Linked DNA regions of Desulfopila inferna. The protein of the gene in region 1 interacts with the protein of each later gene in a pairwise test. Links are inferred from orthologs where the notes say so. Each region holds a gene or a part of one and is shown in the gene's direction. Other genes may lie near its edges. The genes, in order: dprA and recA.

What was found.
Region 2: the proteins of dprA (region 1) and recA interact in binary tests that used the Bacillus subtilis proteins (3 or more experiments, as listed by UniProt). The link is inferred for Desulfopila inferna from one-to-one orthologs.

Annotation. Positions count from the first base shown.
Region 1 is NZ_JAFFQE010000004.1:355,501-362,384, forward strand. Bases 1-2,848 are described here. They hold dprA (DNA-processing protein DprA), read left to right. Parts: upstream 1-796; coding sequence 797-1,900; downstream 1,901-2,848. Other genes in these bases: JWG88_RS12495 (sigma-70 family RNA polymerase sigma factor), read left to right, coding at 1-630; rpe (ribulose-phosphate 3-epimerase), read left to right, coding at 2,011-2,703. Also shown: JWG88_RS12510 (glucose-6-phosphate isomerase), read left to right, coding at 3,147-4,745; dsrA (dissimilatory-type sulfite reductase subunit alpha), read left to right, coding at 5,050-6,330; dsrB (dissimilatory-type sulfite reductase subunit beta), read left to right, coding at 6,381-6,884. UniProt on the Bacillus subtilis protein: Protein that helps load RecA onto ssDNA during transformation. Binds cooperatively to circular ssDNA, is able to bridge different segments of DNA. Favors the loading of RecA onto SsbA- or SsbB-coated ssDNA and formation of RecA-DNA filaments.
Region 2 is NZ_JAFFQE010000001.1:746,836-753,764, forward strand. Bases 2,222-5,114 are described here. They hold recA (recombinase RecA), read left to right. Parts: upstream 2,222-3,082; coding sequence 3,083-4,147; downstream 4,148-5,114. Other genes in these bases: JWG88_RS03195 (CinA family nicotinamide mononucleotide deamidase-related protein), read left to right, coding at 2,222-2,901; JWG88_RS03205 (NAD(P)/FAD-dependent oxidoreductase), read left to right, coding at 4,366-5,114. In the rest of the region: tRNA 2-thiouridine(34) synthase MnmA, read left to right, coding at 1-321; tRNA (N(6)-L-threonylcarbamoyladenosine(37)-C(2))-methylthiotransferase MtaB, read left to right, coding at 345-1,670; more of JWG88_RS03195, read left to right, coding at 1,660-2,221; more of JWG88_RS03205, read left to right, coding at 5,115-5,784; JWG88_RS03210 (peroxiredoxin), read left to right, coding at 6,129-6,716; JWG88_RS03215 (ferritin), read right to left, coding at 6,861-6,929. UniProt on the Bacillus subtilis protein: Multifunctional protein involved in homologous recombination, DNA repair and competence.

The DNA of each region.
Region 1 (6,884 bases):
CAGGAAGGCAATATTGGACTGATGAAGGCTGTCGAAAAATTTGATTACCATCGCGGCTATAAATTCAGCACCTATGCCACTTGGTGGATTCGCCAGTCCATTACCCGCGGGATTGCCGATCAGGGCAGGACAATCCGGCTTCCGGTTCATATGATTGAAACGATAAACAGACTGCTCAGGGTTTCCAAGGACTTTATGCTCGAAGAGCATCGCGAACCGACTCCTGAAGAAATGGCAGAGCAGCTCGGCACCGAAGTCGCCAAGGTTAAATCCGCCTTAAAGATCGCCAAGGACGCCATTTCCCTGGATACACCGGTTGGAGATGACGGGGAAACCTTCCTTGGTGACTTCATTGAGGACAGCGGCAAGCTGAGTCCGCATGAAGCTACGATGGTGACCAGCCTGCGTGAATGTCTGAAATATGTCATGTCTTCTCTTTCTCCGCGAGAGGCAAAGGTTTTACGAATGCGCTACGGCATAGACGTGGATTGCGATCATACGCTGGAGGAGGTTGGTAAATGCTTTGCCGTAACCCGGGAACGAATACGGCAGATTGAAGCGCAGGCAATCCAGAAATTGAAGCATCCCTCACGAATCGAAGAACTGCGGGTTTTTATGGTTGATCACTAGTTTCCTGGCGCCCTGCCCTGGTATCTTCTTTAATTGTCCATGTTTTGCATGAGTATTTTATCCCAAGGTACTTATGCATTTAGACGGGCGTGACGATAGACTCCGACGGAAATTACAGCTATTCAATTTCCACCGGGTTTGAATCCTTAAACGAAATCCACCGAAAATGGAAGAAACCGTTGACTGGATGGTACTGAGTCAGATTCCCGGGATAGGTTTAGGTAGTTTCTGGTCTCTTGTTGAGCATTTTGGCAGTCCCTCCGAGGTGCTGCAGCGTTCCCCGTCGCAGTTGCAGGCTGGAGTGAGGATAAGGAAAAACCGTTTTCAGAGCTTTAGTGAGAAAGACATCATCCGTGACCGGTGTCTCAAACAGGCCGCGGATCTCGAAAAACTCGGTGGAAAGTGTCTCTCCTTTGCAGATCCCAGATACCCCGATAATCTCAGACAGATCAGCGACCCGCCGCCAGTACTCTATATTCTGGGAGATCATAATGTGCTGCAAAGCTGCTGTGTCGCCATTGTCGGTTCACGGGCGTCAACCAGCTACGGTAGCCGAACCGCCTTCAACCTTGCGAGGAAATTGGCGGCCCGCGGAGTATCAATTGTTTCCGGACTGGCTCTGGGTATCGATGCAGAGGCACATCGCGGAACACTCGCCGCCGAGGGCAAGACCATAGCTGTGCTTGGCTGCGGTCTTGATGTGGTCTATCCAAGGCAGAATGCCAAACTTTTTGAAGAAATCACGGAAAAAGGGCTGATAATCAGTGAATATCCTCAGGGTACTACCCCCGGAGGCTTTCGTTTTCCTGCACGAAATCGTATAATAGCGGGAATAAGCAGGGGGGTGGTTGTGGTTGAGGCCGCCAAGAAATCAGGTTCTCTCATAACCGCTCAGCTTGCCATCGATGAAGGCCGCGAGGTCTATGCCGTTCCCGGACAGGTTGATTCCTATAAGAGTGAGGGAACGCACTGGCTTTTGCAGCAGGGCGCCACACTTGTTCAATCGGAAAATGATATCCTCGAAGACCTTGGCCTTGCCGGCATCGCCCTGCAGAGCGACAACGAACCTTACGGTAAAGCAATACCTTCTTCTCTCGAGGAAAAGGCGAAGGCGCTTCTTCGCTGTCTCGACAGTTATGCCCTGCCCAGGGACGATCTTGTGCAGAAATCCGGACTGGAGATTTCCGAGATTAGTGAATATCTGCTGGTGTTGGAGCTTGAAGGGCTTATCGAAGTTCTGCCCGGAAATGAAATACGCCGAATTTCCTGAAATGAAATATCAACTGCAGAAAAGTGGCGTGTTTTTAAAGTATTCTTGAGATCCTATGAAATCGCGGCCCTGACTGACGAGGTAAGAAACAACTACAAAAGGAAAATAACATGCAAGATATTACCATAGCTCCCTCAATACTGTCTGCCGATTTCGCCAACCTGGGCAGTGAAGTCCGTGCTGTCGACAAAGCCGGAGCCGACGTCATTCACATCGACGTCATGGACGGCCATTTTGTACCGAATATCACCATAGGACCTCTGGTGGTTGAAGCAGTGCGCAGAGTGACCGACAAGCCTCTTGATGTTCATCTGATGATTGCCGACGCCGACCGCTACATAGATCTTTTTGCGGAAGCCGGTGCTGACTGGATCACTGTCCACGTAGAGGCGTGTCCACATCTGCACAGGACTGTCACCAGGATAAAGGAACTGGGTAAAAAGGCCGGCGTCGTCCTCAACCCGGCAACTCCTCTTAGTGCAGTAGATTATATTCTGGAGGAAGTCGATCTGGTAATGCTGATGAGCGTCAATCCCGGATATGGCGGCCAGTCCTTTATTCCCTCGGCGCTGGAGAAGACCTGGCAGTTGCGAACCCGCATCGAAACCCTTGATCTTGACGTTGGTATTGAGATCGACGGCGGAGTAGCCCGGGAAAACATAAGTATGATTGCTGAGGCCGGTGCCAATATATTTGTGGCCGGATCGACTGTTTATGGCAGTGACGATTATACCGACATAATAGCTGATCTCAGAAGTTTAGCAACCGATGGCAAAGCCAGACGCAAGCGAAGCGTTTCCTGATATCCTTGCCCGCAACTAACCAATGCAGCCGGCGGTTCATTCCGTCCCGGTTGCTTCAGGTTGCACGTGCCCGAGAACACCACTCCTTCAATCGCTGCATTGCCATGTTTCAGTGAGTATGCTTTATTGATTTATGGTACTTCGAAAAAATGTGGTATCCTGTCAAGATCAAAGCATACCAGGTAAATTGCTACCGCAGAGCCCGGCTCGGCGACTTCAATGAATTCTTAAGACATCATCTGAATTGATTACCACTCTAACTCAGGGAAAGATGTTTGTTTTATCTGATGATTTTTCATGATATATGAAAATATCTTCGATTATCGAACCCAACTCACGGATTAAAAAATATCTTCGGTTTCTTATTTTTTTGCATCCCTCAAGAGGGCACAGAAATGAGCGGCAGTTTTTCAGGAGTAGGGCACTAAAAAATGGAGGCGGACATGAAAAAACGTATTGCCTATCGAGAAAGCGACGCCCATCGAAAACTCGAGAAATTAAAATTATCTCCTTTTGATCTGTCTGAGATAAATCACGAAGAACGCCACTCACGCCTGCACCGCTATATCGCTGAATCACAGCACTTCTCCCTGTATTACTGGCCGCAGCGCGTTGATGAAGAAATTTTGGACGTCCTTCAGGAACTGGCTGATCAATGTGATCTTATCGGTCAATACAAAGAGATGAAAGCAGGTGCTGTAATGAATGCCGTAGAAGGCGTGGAAAGCGAGGCAAGGCCGGCACTTCATACAGCCTGCAGGGATATATTTGCGAAACAGCCATACTGTCAGGAGGCAACAGATCAGGCCGCAGCCGAGCTTGACAAACTCAGAACTTTTCTCGAAGAACTTGGCGCCGGCACCATTCGCAATGAGAACGGTGAAAGTTTTCATTCCTTGATTCATGTCGGCATCGGTGGATCAGACCTGGGTCCCCGCTCAGTGTATGAGGCATTAAAGCCTTTCGGCAGTGGTGATCGTCAGGTTTTTTTTATATCCAACGTCGATCCGGATGATACTGCGGCGATTTTAAAAAAAGTCGATCTGCGCCGGAGTCTTGTCAATATTGTCTCAAAAAGCGGAACGACTCTGGAAACTTTGACCAATGAGGAGTTGGTAAGGCAGGCGTTTTTGACCGCGGGCCTCGATCCAGCCCGGCATTTTCTGGCAGTCACAGGTCAAGGCAGCCCCATGGACAATCCAGCAAAATACCTGCGAACCTTTTATATGTTCGATTATATCGGAGGACGATACAGTTCTACCTCAATGGTGGGCCTGGTAATGCTCGGTTTTTATTTGGGTTACGGGCAAATTATTGAGTTTCTTCGGGGGGCTTCGATAGTAGACTATGAAGCCGAAGAGAGTAATATCCGCAACAACCCGGCTTTGTTGCTGGCCTTGCTCGGACTCTGGAATCACAGCTACCTGAATATGGCAACTCTGGCAGTCCTCCCCTATAGCCAGGCACTACACCGGTTCCCTGCACATTTGCAGCAGTGCGACATGGAAAGCAATGGGAAATCTCTCGGCAGGGATGGCGAATGGGTAAAGTATCCAACCGGACCCGTGGTATGGGGTGAGCCAGGAACCAACGGGCAGCATGCCTTTTATCAGCTTCTGCATCAGGGCACCGAGATAGTTCCCTGCGAATTCATCGGTTTTCGCAAATCGCAATATAGTTACGATGCCGTTGTACAGGAGACACTGTCACAGCAGAAGCTGGTGGCAAATCTGCTGGCGCAGTCGGTGGCCCTTGCCTGTGGACGGAAGAGTGATAACCCCAATAAGTATTTTCCCGGAAACAGACCGAATAGTGTTCTCCTCGCAGAAAGGCTGACCCCGGAGATAATGGGTGCTCTTCTGGCCCTCTATGAAGCCAAAATCGTCTTCCAGGGTTTCGCCTGGAACATCAACTCGTTTGATCAGGAGGGCGTGCAACTGGGTAAGGTCCTTGCCGACAGGTTCCTGGAGGCCATGATTGACCCCGAAGGCGAAGAGGAAGACTTCGAGAAGAGCTTTCTGAAGACCGCGGGAATAGTATAGTTTTTGGGGCGAGAGAGAGTGAATAGCTGTTCATTTTATGGATCTGCTGAGTACTGTTTTTTGTTGACAAAATCATTATACAGAGATATTCTCAGCTGCTGAATGATTATTCACTGGTTGAGTGTTTCGGAGTGTTTTGAGGCTGCGGAGGTTGTCGGCGAAACGCTGTTAGGACAGGCAGGTGACTGCTGTTTTATTTGATGGCAGCTCTCCCCTCTCACCCGTCGGTTACGAAACGAAATCCGTCAATAAATATTTAATTTGGTAAGGTTGCAGTATAAACAGAAATTCAAAGGAGGAAATCATGGCAAAACATGAGACGCCCTTGTTGGATCAGTTGGAGACAGGCCCATGGCCGAGCTTCGTGACCGACATTAAAAAGCAGGCTGAAACCAAGCCTGAGTGTTGGGATATTCTAGGTATTTTAGAATTATCTTACAAAGAAAGAATCACCCACTGGAAACATGGCGGCATCGTCGGCGTTTTCGGCTATGGTGGTGGTATCGTCGGTCGTTATGCAGATGTTCCGGAGCAGTTTCCAGGTGTTGAGCATTTCCATACCGTTCGTGTTGCACAGCCTGCATCCAAATACTACTCCACTGAGAATCTGCGAGGATTGATGAATTTGTGGGAGAAGCACGGCTCCGGCATGACAAACTTCCATGGCTCTACCGGTGATATCATTCTTCTCGGTACCCGTACGGAAAATCTTGAGCCCTTCTTCTGGGATCTGACCCATGAAATGGGACAGGATCTTGGCGGTTCCGGATCAAACCTGCGTACTCCCGCAAACTGTCTGGGAGAGTCACGCTGTGAATGGTCCTGCTATGATACGGAAGAGGTCTGTCATCATCTGACCATGCACTATCAGGATGAGATTCACCGTCCGGCCTTCCCATACAAGTTCAAATTCAAATTTTCCGGTTGTCCAAACGACTGTGTTGCCTCTATCGCCCGTTCCGACATCTCCGTAATCGGTACCTGGAGAGATGAGATCCGCATTGATCAGGCCGCCGTAAAAGAGTATGTTGCCGGAAATTACCCGGCAAACGGTGGTGCTCACAGTGATAGAGACTGGGGTGCCTTTGATCTGCAGAAAGAAGTTGTCGACCTGTGTCCCACCGAGTGTATGTGGATAGAAGGCGACGAGCTGAAGATTGACGACAAAGAATGCACCCGCTGCATGCACTGCATTAACGTCTTGCCCCGTGCGCTGCGTCCCGGTCTTGATAAGGGCGCAACCATACTTGTTGGCGCCAAGGCACCGATTCTCGATGGAGCACAGTTTGCAACTCTGATGGTTCCCTTCATGAAAATCGAAAAAGAAAATGAATTCGAAGAGCTCATTGATTTTATCGAGAAGGTATGGGACTATTGGATGGAAGAAGGAAAGAACCGCGAGCGTGTTGGTGAAACCATGCAGCGTGTCGGCCTTCCGACCTTTGTCAAGGTTATGGAGCTCGAACCGATTCCACAGATGATCAAGGAACCTCGTTCCAACCCATATGTTTTCTGGAATGAAGAAGAGGTAGAAGGTGGATTTGCTCGGGATATCGATGAATTCCGGGCGAAGCACCAGGCGTAATAGAGCAATTGAACTAATTTATTTGAATAAAATATAAGGAGATTTCTATCATGGGTTATAATCCAGAAAAACCGATGGAAGGAAGAATATCTGATCTTGGTCCACCACATTATGCACAGTTTCAGCCTGCTGTCATAAAAGAAAACAAGGGAAAATGGCTCTATCACGAAATAGTCAAGCCTGGTGTTCTGATGCATAAATCAGAGACCGGTGCTGAAGTATATTCCGTTCGTGTGGGCTGTGCCCGGCTGGTATCAGTCGAATACATTCGCGAAGTCTGCGACATAGCCGATAAGCATTGTGACGGGTATCTTCGTTTCACCACCAGAAACAACATTGAGTTCATGGTTGATTCTAAAGATAAGGTCCAGCCTCTGCTCGATACTCTGGCAACCTATGGAACGAAGTATCCTGTAGGCGGTACAGGAGCCGGTGTAACCAACATCGTTCACACCCAGGGCTGGGTACATTGCCATACTCCTGCTACTGACGCCTCCGGCGTAGTAAAAGCCGTTATGGATGAGCTCTTCGAGTATTTCGGATCACACAAGCTT
Region 2 (6,929 bases), on another replicon or contig:
ATCTCCGATTCCCGCCCTTTCTACGTCACCAGGATCGATGCCGCCTCGAATACAGTGGTGGTCGGCAAAAGCGAAGACCTGCTCCAAAAAGACATAACCCTCCACAACCTTCACTGGATAGCGGGCAACGCTCCATCGCTGGAAAAAAAATATCAGGTCAAGATTCGCTATACACACCCCGGATGCGATGCATCGCTGACTGAATTGGCAAATGGACGACTTCAACTCCATTTTTCCCAGGCGCAGCGGGCTCTGACTCCCGGCCAGTTTGCCGTAATCTACAGCAATGACGAAGTAGTGGGGTCAGGTGAAATCACCTGATTAATTCAGCATATTCTCAACAAATGAAAAGAATTCGGATACATACTTTCGGCTGTAAAGTCAATCAATTTGAATCAGCCTCCTTCCATTCAGGATTTGAATCCCTGGGTCATGACATTGTCTCCTCAGATATGGAGACGGATGTTGTTGTCATCAATACCTGCTCGGTCACCGCCAAGGCCGGAGTGCAATCGCGCCAGGCTGTCCGCAAGGCGCTGCGGAACAATCCTCATGCGAAGATCGTGATAACAGGATGTTATTCACAGATGGCAGCCGAGGAACTCGCCGCCATGGATGAGCTGCAAAACAGGGCCGTTGCCATTATCGGCAACAGCGATAAACATCTGCTCGTCGAGACGGCCCTGCAGGACAACTCCGAACTCACTCTCCTGCACACCCCCATCGACTCGGTAAAGGAAATATCCCACCTGCCGATTCGGCATTTCAGCAACCGTACCCGTGCCTATCTGCGCATCCAGGACGGCTGCAATGCCTTCTGTACCTACTGCATCGTGCCCTTCACCAGGGGCAGAAGCCGAAGTCTGGCCGTGGCCGATGTTCTCCAACAAGCCAAAATATTTGCAGAGGAAGGCTATAAAGAGATCGTCATCACCGGAATCCATGTGGGCTATTATGGCGCAGATCTTGACGGTAATGAAGATATCAGCACAATTATGGAAAAACTCTGCCGGATGACACCTTCCATACGCTACCGCCTCAGTTCAATCGAGCCCCTGGAAATATCGGGTAAACTCCTTGAAGTTATGGCACAAAACAACAATTTTATGCCGCACTTACATATTCCTTTACAGAGCGGGGCCGATGATATACTCTTGCGCATGAACAGGCGGTATACTACCGGCCGCTTTGCAGAAATTCTTGATGCCTGCCGGAGCAAAATAGAGGACATAGCCATTGGTATAGATATACTGGCGGGCTTTCCGGGAGAAACGGAAGATCTCTTCTCCCAGACCTACTCGTTTCTCAAGGAGCTCGATTTCACCTATCTTCATGTCTTTCCCTATTCCAGACGCCCAGGTACCCCGGCAGCTGATTTCAGTAATCAGATTGCCAAGGATATCAAAGACGCACGTGTAGCAAAACTACGTCGACTGAGCGATGACAAGAAAAATAGCTATTACCGCCGCTTCCTCGGCAGCAGCCGTCCACTGCTCGTGGAGAACTCCAGGGATAACACGGGACGGCTCAAGGGTTTCACCGATAACTATATTCCGGTAGTATTTGAGGGCGAAGACATCTTGAAGAACAGTCTTCTCCAGGTAAAACTGGAAACAGCAGAACACACCGCTCTACACGGTACAATCATTCCGGATACCTATGAAAGGTGAAATTATTGCCATAGGCGATGAGTTGACCTCTGGTCGTATTTTAAACACCACCAGTGGTTTTGCCGCACGCCATCTCTTCGATGCCGGATATGAAATCTACGCCATGCATACCATTGGCGATACCCCTGTTCTGATCGGAGAAGCCCTGAAACGTGCCCTTGACAGAGTCGATTTTGTTATTGTAACCGGTGGACTTGGTATTACCGACGATGACCTCACCAACGAGGCCGTATCCATCGCCCTGAATATACCGACTATGCCGAATCTGGAAATCTTATATCAGATTCGCTCGCATCTCGACGGTATCTCGGGAAACCCGCTCAGCCCTCTGGAAAAACTGGCGTGGCTGCCAAAAGGTGCCGAAGCATTGAACCCAAAGGCACGGATGGCCGGCTACCAGCTGGTCCATGACGGCAAACCCATCTTTTTTCTTCCCGGCATACCAAGCCAGATGGAACAACTGCTGCTGGAACAGGTCCTTCCCAGGCTGACCACCTGGTATGCCGACCCCCGGAAAGGGATGCGTCAGAAAATGCTGCGGGTCTTCAATATGAATGAGGTTGAGGTCAATGGGAAAATAGCTTCGCTCAAGCTCGACAAAACCGTCAGCATCGGCTATTACCCGGTTTTTCCGGAACTGCACATTTCACTGACCATTCGAAACACCGAGTGCAGTGAATGCACCGCCGTTCTCTCACATGCCGCCGATTCCATCTGCGATTTACTGGGCTCCGTAGTTTATGGCAAGAACCAGGAGACCATGGAGGCAGTTGTCGGCAAATTGCTCAAGAAAAAGAAGCTTAAATTGGCCGTCGCCGAATCATGTACCGGAGGACTGCTCTCTCATAAAATTACCAAAGTACCCGGTAGTTCCTCATATTATCTGGGCGGCATTACCACTTACGCCAACAGCATGAAAACTAAATTTCTTCATGTGCCCAAGAAAATGCTGAATCAGCATGGTGCTGTAAGCAGGGAGGTAGCCGAAACCATGGCGGCTTCGGTACGAAAAATAACCGGAGCGGACCTTTCTCTCTCGATCACCGGCATAGCGGGCCCGGAAGGCGGTTCTGAGGAAAAACCGGTAGGGACCGTCTATATAGGCATGGCGGGGTCCTCATATTGCTCCGCCTCTCGTTTTCAGTTTGAGGGAAGCCGTGAACAGATACAGGAAATTACCGCAGTGATGGGTCTGGACCAGGTACGTCGATATTTATTGAATCAGCTTTGATGGACTCGTTGACGAAACTCCAGGTAGCTGGCTAATAAGTTCGATCTCCGACTTCCGCCCCCAAAGAGAGCCGGTGTCTTCCGTTCCCCTAGGGATAAACACTTTCACGGGATTCTTTCTCAACAGCAGAAAAGTTCAATCACTATTCAATTTTCATCCATCCTCATTTCAGGAGTAGACAATGGCAGCATCAAGCGGCGATAAAGCAGGCAGCGTTGAAAACGCGATAAACCAGATCCACCGTCAGTTCGGCAAAGGCTCAATCATGCGTTTGGGAACCTACGAACTCGAGAATATCCCCGTCATCCCCACCGGCGCCCTGAGCATGGATATCGCTCTTGGTGTCGGCGGACTTCCCAAAGGAAGGATAACGGAGATTTACGGACCGGAATCTTCCGGTAAAACAACACTGGCTCTCCATGCCGTTGCCGAGGCTCAAAAAAGAGGTGGCACGGCTGCATTTATCGATGCCGAGCACGCACTCGACACCAATTATGCCGAACGTCTTGGTGTTGATGTGGACAACCTCCTGGTTTCCCAACCCGATTTTGGCGAACAGGCTCTGGAAATTGCCGAAATCCTGATTCGTTCCGGAGGAGTTGATATAATTGTCATTGATTCCGTGGCCGCCCTGGTTCCCAAAGCCGAAATAGACGGCAATGTCGGGGATTCCCACGTCGGTCTGCAGGCGAGGCTGATGTCGCAGGCCATGCGTAAATTTACGGGCGTTCTCAACCGCAGCCACACCGTTCTTATCTTTATCAACCAGATCAGGATGAAAATCGGGGTAATGTTCGGCAATCCCGAAACGACCACCGGCGGAAACGCCTTGAAATTTTACTCTTCCCTGCGCCTCGATATCCGAAAAATCGGACAGATAAAAGATGGCCAGGAGATAGTCGGCAACAGGACCAAAGTTAAAGTCGTCAAGAATAAGGTTGCCCCTCCATTCAAGCTCGCCGAATTCGATATTATCTATGGCGAAGGTATTTCAAAGATCGGCGATACGCTGGATCTCGCCTCCGAAAATGACATCGTTGACAAGAGCGGCGCCTGGTATTCCTATAACGGTGAAAGAATCGGACAGGGCCGTGAAAACGCCAAGCGGTTCCTTGCCGATCAGCCTGAAATGATTGCTGAGATAGAAGCCAAGGTGCGCGCGGCCTATGGGCTCCCCCAGGAAGAACCATACAAGAAGGAACCGGTAGCCGCCAAGAAAGAGAAAGAGAAAGAGAAAGAGAAGTAAATTCTTGATGTTGAAGGACTAGCAAAGTTGCCGGTTGCCACGAAAGTTTCGGATGGCCGGATAAAGACAAGGCGCAGTGTTTTTTGACAGGTCTTCGACTATACAGGTCGATGGCCGGCCAAAACCTTAAAGCCTGTGATCTGGATTTCTCGAAGTCCGGGTTTCGCGACGCCATCATCCATATACATAATATCACTCAGCGAATTCAGTGCAAAATAATGCGTACTCTTCACGAACATGAACATTACGACGTGATTATTGTCGGCGGAGGCCCTGCAGGACTCTTCGCCGCCTACTATCTCGGTGAACACTCCAACCTCAAAGTCCTTCTTCTGGAAAAAGGCAAGGCTCCTTTAGAGAGGATCTGCCCTATCGGTGATAAAGGCTGCATTAAATGCCGTCCCTGCAATATACTCTGCGGCGTCGGCGGGGCCGGTCTTTTTTCCGACGGCAAACTCAACTTTATCCATAAACTCGGCAAAACCAACCTCCTCCAGTTCATGCCACTTTCCGAGGCAAAAGCGCTGATCGATGAGACGGAGGCAATTTATAATCGTTTCGGCATGGATGGCCCCGTTTTCCCAACAGATATGGGTAAAGCCGAGGATATACGGAAGGCTGCACGCAAACACGGCATTGAACTCCTGCTGATAAAGCAAAAGCATCTCGGCAGTGACAATCTGCCGGGTCATATCGCCAAGATGGCTGATTATGTCGAGCGTAGCGGCATTACCTTTCATCACTCAGAGGAAGTTATCGACATACTTGAAGAGAACCAGAGAGTAAAGGGTGTGGTAACCCGTAAGAGCACCTATTCCGCCGATAACGTCATCCTCGCTCCCGGCAGAGTTGGCGCCGAATGGATCGGCAGTATCGCACGTAAATTTGGTCTTAGCCTTTCTCAACGGGGAATTGAGGTCGGCGTACGCGTGGAAGTACATAATGAGATTATGCAGGATCTCTGTTCCGTAATTTACGATCCCACCTTTTTCATTCGTACCAATCGATATGACGACCAGACCAGGACCTTCTGCACGAATCCTGGAGGGTTTGTCGCCTTGGAGAACTATCAGGATTTTGTCTGCGTCAATGGCCATGCCTTCGGCGATAAAAAATCGGCTAACACGAATTTTGCCTTTCTCTCCAAAGTCGTCCTGACCGATCCCGTTGAGGATAATCAGGCCTACGGTGAATCAATAGGCAAACTTGCCTCCATTATCGGCGGCGGAAAACCGATTCTGCAGCGTTACGGTGATTTGAAGCGAGGACGCCGCTCAACCTGGGGGCGAGTCAAGAACAGCTACATCGAACCGACCTTGAAAAATGTAACCTGCGGTGATATCGCCATGGCACTGCCGGAACGTATTCTTACCAACCTGATGGATGGCCTCACTCAATTAAACCATATTGTCCCCGGGGTTTCTAACGATGAAACTTTACTCTATGCCCCGGAAATCAAATTCTTTGCCACTCAAGTCGAAACCGACAACAGGCTGGAGACAAAAATCAAAGGTCTCTATGTCGCCGGGGACGGACCGGGTGTTGCGGGTAATATCGTCTCAGCGACAGCAACTGCTCTGATTCCGGCTAAAGAGATTATCCGCCTGTATTCTCAAGTTGAGGTAAGTGAAAGTTGATGGACGCTTATCGCAGAGTTTATCTCTCCCTGCAGGTTTTTGGCAGGCCTTTGACCCTACTACCCGTATCGTTAGGAGCCTACCAAAAACACTGCTCTTTTGATGTTTCTATGTTCCTGTTATCCTGATTCGTTTAAATTCTTAACAAAATGTCGGCGGGATAAGGCCGCAGCCAATTCCTTGTGAACCCGCCAGAACCTTGAATTATCCATGCCGCTGGGTCAAAAAAAGATCAGCAGCGTTGACAGGCTGCTTAGCGGTATTATAATCGAATTTTGGCAATGATTATTATTGCTAAAGCGATACCAAGAATATTCCATATCAACCTACAAGAACTCGAGGTCATGATGATGGTAACCAAGGAAGCACCAGGATTCACAGCTACTGCAGTACTTGCTGATAATAGCTTTAAGGAAGATTTTTCACTTAAGGATTTTCGTGGTAAGTATGTCATTCTCTTCTTCTATCCGCTCGATTTTACCTTTGTCTGCCCTTCTGAAATTCTGGCATTCAATACAGCGTTTGAGGAATTTGAAAAACATAATTGTCAATTGATAGGCATATCCGTTGACTCACATTATTCTCATCTCGCCTGGAAAAAAACCGCTGTCAAGGACGGAGGTATCGGCAATATACAATATCCATTGGTAGCCGACCTCGACAAATCGATCTCACTCAACTACGGCGTTCTTCTTAAGGAAGGAGTAGCTCTGAGAGGACTTTTCCTCATTGATCGCGAGGGCATTATCCGCCATCAGGTCATTAACGATTTGCCGCTGGGAAGGAGTGTCAATGAAGCTCTGCGGCTGTTGCATGCACTTCAGTTCACCGAACAACATGGTGAGGTGTGCCCGGCTAACTGGCAGAAAGGTGAAGAGGCTATCACACCTTCAGCAGAAGGAATCGCCGAATATCTGACCAAACATTCCTGATTGCTTCGGCAAAGCATTTCCAATCATTGCAGGTGGTAAAGACAAAAGAAAGAGCAAATGGAGGTAACGGCTCACGGCTGTGAGCTGAATAATGGTCCCATTGCTCTTTCTGTTGACCTGAGATGGCAGATAAGATTATTTCTATTATGCTTCTTCTTCTGTGAATGTTCTTTTCGCCATTTCCATATCCAGGGCAAAAAGACCTGCGGAATC